2 regions of the Jeotgalicoccus sp. FSL K6-3177 genome follow, and region 1 is predicted to be linked to the other one. Evidence: riboswitches for the same ligand, from Rfam matches in the RefSeq annotation. Region 1 holds a riboswitch; the other holds the start of a gene.
What was found. A riboswitch is a leader RNA that binds a small molecule or an ion and turns the genes downstream of it on or off. The one in region 1 is predicted to bind preQ1.

Region 1 (2,406 bases):
TAAAAATATCGAAGCAATTCTTAAAAACTTCGACCACGTAATGAGCGATATCGTAAGAATCACTGTTTTCGTTACAGATATCCAGAATGTAGATGCTGTGAACGAAGTCTTCCACACATTCTTCCCGACATACGTACCAGCGCGTACGAATGTAGCGGTTAATGCTTTACCGATGGATGCTGAAGTTCAAGTTGAAGCACTTGTATCACATGGTGTAGGTACAATTCCTAATGCACCGCAGGCTGGAGATTTAATTAAATTAACAAACCACACTGCGAATGCACCGGCAAATGCTTTATCTTCACAAACTGTAGCATTTTCACACTACAACAATATTACAGCTCAGCTGCCAATCGATCCTGCAACAGGCAGAATCGTTACAGGCGGAGTAAAAGCAGAAACTGCACAAAGCTTAAAAAATATTAAAGCAATCTTAAACAGCATCGACGTACCATTCGATGACATCGTTAAAGTAAACATCTTCGTTAAAGATCTTGCGGATGTTGAAGCGGTTAACGAAGTTTACTCTGCGTTCTTCCCGGATTCTTCTATCGCGAGAACTGTAGGATACGTACCAGCTCGTACTGTTGTTCAGGCAGCAGACTTGGAAATGGGTGCTTCTGTACAAATCGAAGCAGTCGTATCACACGGTGACGGTACGCCGCCGCAGGCTATCGAAGACAGACACGGTATCGTGATTAAAGCAAATAATACTGAAAATGCGCCAGTGGACAGCTTATCTACACAAACTGTAGCATTCTCACACTACAACCATTTGTCAGCTCAGCTGCCAATCGACCCTGCAACTGGTAAATTAGTTGAAGGCGGTATTAAAGAACAGACTAAACAGGCTTTAACTAACATTAAAGCGGTTATCGAAAGCGTTGACCACGTAATGGAAGATATGGTTAAAGTAAATATCTTCGTTAAAGACCTTGCAGATATGGATGCAGTCAACGAAGTTTACGCAGAATTTTTCCCTGAAGGCACGCCAGCAAGAAGAGTTGTCGGCGTTTCAGCACTGCAGGAAGATGCTCTAATTCAGATTGACGCAATTGCGGGCAATGCTGAAGGCACACCACCTGAAACTAAATAATAGCAACCAGATAAAAAATACGCCTCCATTTATATGGGGGCGTAATTTTTTATTCCGGCAAAATTCTATGGCCGATTTTTTTAAATATAAACGTGCCGATAAATGTCGTAATCAGCGTCGACAGTCCAACTGTTGCTGCACTGAACCAGTACGGCAGTCCAAGCACTAAATACAGGGCCAGTGCCACAAATAGTCCTGCAAGAACACTGTACTGCAAGGCGTTTATCCAGACGTTTTTTATAAAGTAACTTAATGTATAGGCAATTACCGATATAGTTACACCGACAACGACGTCGATTAAACCGAGGCTTGAGAAAATATTTGCGATTCCGACACCCAGGACCATGCCCGGTATATATTTTCGGTTGAAAAATGGAATGACACAAAGTATTTCACTGATTCTGAATTGAATCGCTCCGGTGCCAATCGGGTTAATTACAGTAAGTGCGACGTAGATTGCCGCTAAGACAGCATTAATAGCCATGTCTCTGATATTCATAATAATAAATCTCCTTAGTTTTTTTGACAGGGAGTTTGCGAACCTGTTTTTTTATTTATTGACTGATATCGTCCCAGTAACTTCACCGGTTAAGGCACCGTTTTTGAAGGTGCGCTCAATCAATGTAATGTTGTCCTGACGGTCGACAAGAACGACAGTGGAGCATCTGGTGCCGTAATCAAAATCCGGGATATCGATAAACAGCGGTGATAATTTCTTTTCGAGTTCGAACTCGACACCCGTTTTTTGAACGATATCATCTGCTGCCTCGGTGTCGATGCGGAGCAGATTAAATAAAGCATCTATATCTACTTCATCTTCAGATAAAACTTCATCCAGTTTTTCTTTTCCGATAACGACTTTAGGCCAGGGTGTATCCAAATATTCATTGGACAGCCCGTGCGTGCCTTCAGTTACACGTGAGATCTTGTTATCGTAATTGTTCATGTAATAAAGTTCATCAGGAGTACCTGCGAGCAGATTAAAGCCTGCATAGTCATTGCTGTATTCCGAAAGATTTGTTAAATATTCTTTAGGATTTTCTTCTGACAGCAGGTAATTGACAATCAGTTCTCCGCGGGACTTTTCAGCTTTCAAGGTCATTTCTTTTGGTGTTCGGATATTAGTCAATGCTCCTATTTTACCTGATTTTGATACCGCCAGCCAGGTGCCTTTTGCTTTTAAATCACGGCCGCCTAAAATATTCTGATGGTCTTCCCAATAAGACATCGGTGCGGTCGGCCGTGAATAAAATTCATCACGGTTCGCTGCAAACACCATTTTATATTTTTTGTGCGTTCCGATATTAAAA
Region 2 (2,406 bases), 400 kb from region 1:
ATATTATAATGATGTTTAAAACTCTTGAAATCGGTTATTAATATATTGAGGAGTTGGTGTAAAATGAATATATTAGTGAAATGTATGAACTCCAGCAATGACAAAACATTTTTTAAACTGATCACTGATAAAGATGTGGGAAAACCACCTTTAGATTCTTTTATATATAACTGTATGAGTAAAAATAATTCTTTTGATGAAGACAATATACTGGTTGAATTAATCTATCCGGATCATACAGAATTATATTTGGAATATAATTTAAATTTCAGCCGTTAAAATACGGCTGTTTTTTTATTTAATATCTTCCAGCCATTCAAACATTAGCGGCACCCATTTTTGTACGTGGGTATTTACTTTTCCTGTTATTTTTGTCGCGGTACTTAAACCGTGGTCGCCTTTATGGAAAGTGTGAAGTTCCCAGGGCACATTGTGACGTTCGAGCGCATCAGCAAAATCCAGCGCATTTTTTATAAACACAAGTTTGTCTTCACCCGTATGCCAAATAAAAGTGGGCGGCGTGTTTTCAGATACATAATTTTTCACTGTTGCTTTATCGAGAGTATCCGCTTCTATCGCTTGCCCGAATACCATACGACTCGCCATCGACATATATTTAGGATCTCCGATGCCTCTTTCTTCGGCAATAATTCTGTTAAGATCATAATCCAGTATCGGATAACTTAATACTTGAAAGTTCGGGCGATACCATCTGGATTCTTTCCCAACCCGATCACTCAGCCACGGCTGATTCCAATGCACACCGAGACTTGCTGCCAGATGGCCGCCTGCTGAAAATCCGAGGACACCGATATTATCCGCATCCACGTTATATTCATGAATATTTTCGCGGATATGAGTCATCGTAAGTGCCAGCTCAATTAACGGGTTCGGAAACTCGGAACCGAGAATTTCTTCAGGTTCCAGCCCTGCAGCGATTTTGTACATTTCATCCCGCGTCGCTTCTTTTCCTTCAGCTTCAAGCCTTGTTCCTATCGTTGAATAGCGCAGTATAAATACTTGATAGCCCTGAGCCAGAAATTCATAAGCTGCTGGTTCAGCTTCGCGTTTTGATACATACATATAACTGCCGCCGGGACAAATGACGACGGCCGGCTTCGCTTCGACTTTGACACCTGAATCACCTAAAAAAGCTGTGACTTCTGCGTGATAATTACCTACTTTAAACTTTTTGATTTCCATCATCCGTACCTCCGTACTCTTGTTACTTTAATAGTACCAAAAAACTGCAGACTATATGAAGAATCATGTATCCACTTACAAAAAACACAGTATAGACCTTTCTCTCCGCTCTATGTATAATGAGTACTGGAAAATAAATTACGAAGAGGTTCTTAGCCGCACCCTCTTAAAAAAACTAAGACACACAACATGTGCCTTCGGGCTCATGTTTTTTTAATTTAAGGAGGATTTTTATAATGACAGAAGATTATTCAAAAGATTTAAGTTTATTGGGAAATCAAAATGTAGAATATAAATTTGATTATAATCCGGAAATTCTGGAAACGTTTGAAAATGGTCATATCGGCCGCGATTATTTTGTTAAATTTAACTGTCCTGAATTTACAACGCTGTGTCCGATGACGGGCCAGCCGGACTTTGCAACGATTTACATCAGCTACATTCCCGATGTGAAAATGGTTGAAAGCAAAGCCTTGAAATTATACCTGTTCAGCTTCCGCAACCACGGCGGCTTCCATGAAAACAGCATGAATATGATTATGGATGACCTCATTAAATTGATGGACCCGAAATACATAGAAGTCTGGGGCAAGTTCACACCCCGCGGCGGCATCTCCATTGACCCGTACGTAAATTACGGGAGACCGGGAACAAAATATGAAGAGATGGCTGACCACCGCATGATGAATCACGATTTGTACCCGGAAAAGATAGACAACAGATAAGAGTGACCGGCTAAGAATTTCTTCCATTTTAAAATGGAGGGTACATATTGATATTTTATTTAACCGCACTGTTTGCGGGACTGCTCGTTGTTTCAAACATACTGGCAGTTAAAGTATTTACGGTTTTTGGATTTGATTTACCCGCCGCTGTTATCGTTTATATGGCAACATTTTTAATTACCGATGTTATCGGTGAAGTATACGGTAAAAAGATGGCGGCGCGCGCTATACGCGCAGGATTTGTTACACAGCTCATCGTTTTATTTTTTATCTACATAGCAATAGAAGTGCCGGCTGCACCGTTCTTTGAAATGCAGACGGAATACGAGATGATTTTAGGGGGCAGCTTCCAGGTCATTATCGCGAGTCTGGTCTCTTATCTCGTCAGTCAGAACATCGATGTGTTTATCTTTCATAAATTAAAAGAACGTCACGGCAGACGGCATTTGTGGCTCCGCAATAACTTTTCAGCAGTAAT

Region 2: another riboswitch for preQ1. It lies ahead of queF (preQ(1) synthase); the one in region 1 lies ahead of MHH58_RS10045 (QueT transporter family protein).

Annotation. Positions count from the first base shown of each region.
Region 1 is NZ_JBBOSK010000001.1:1,971,093-1,973,498, reverse strand. It holds gene MHH58_RS10050 (RidA family protein) at 1-1,096, shown strand, start outside; gene MHH58_RS10045 (QueT transporter family protein) at 1,146-1,595, opposite strand; PreQ1 riboswitch class I at 1,604-1,647, opposite strand; gene MHH58_RS10040 (NRDE family protein) at 1,647-2,406, opposite strand, start outside.
Region 2 is NZ_JBBOSK010000001.1:1,571,277-1,573,682, forward strand. It holds gene MHH58_RS07805 (alpha/beta hydrolase) at 295-1,206, opposite strand; PreQ1 riboswitch class I at 1,343-1,388, shown strand; gene queF (preQ(1) synthase) at 1,440-1,928, shown strand; gene MHH58_RS07815 (queuosine precursor transporter) at 1,976-2,406, shown strand, end outside.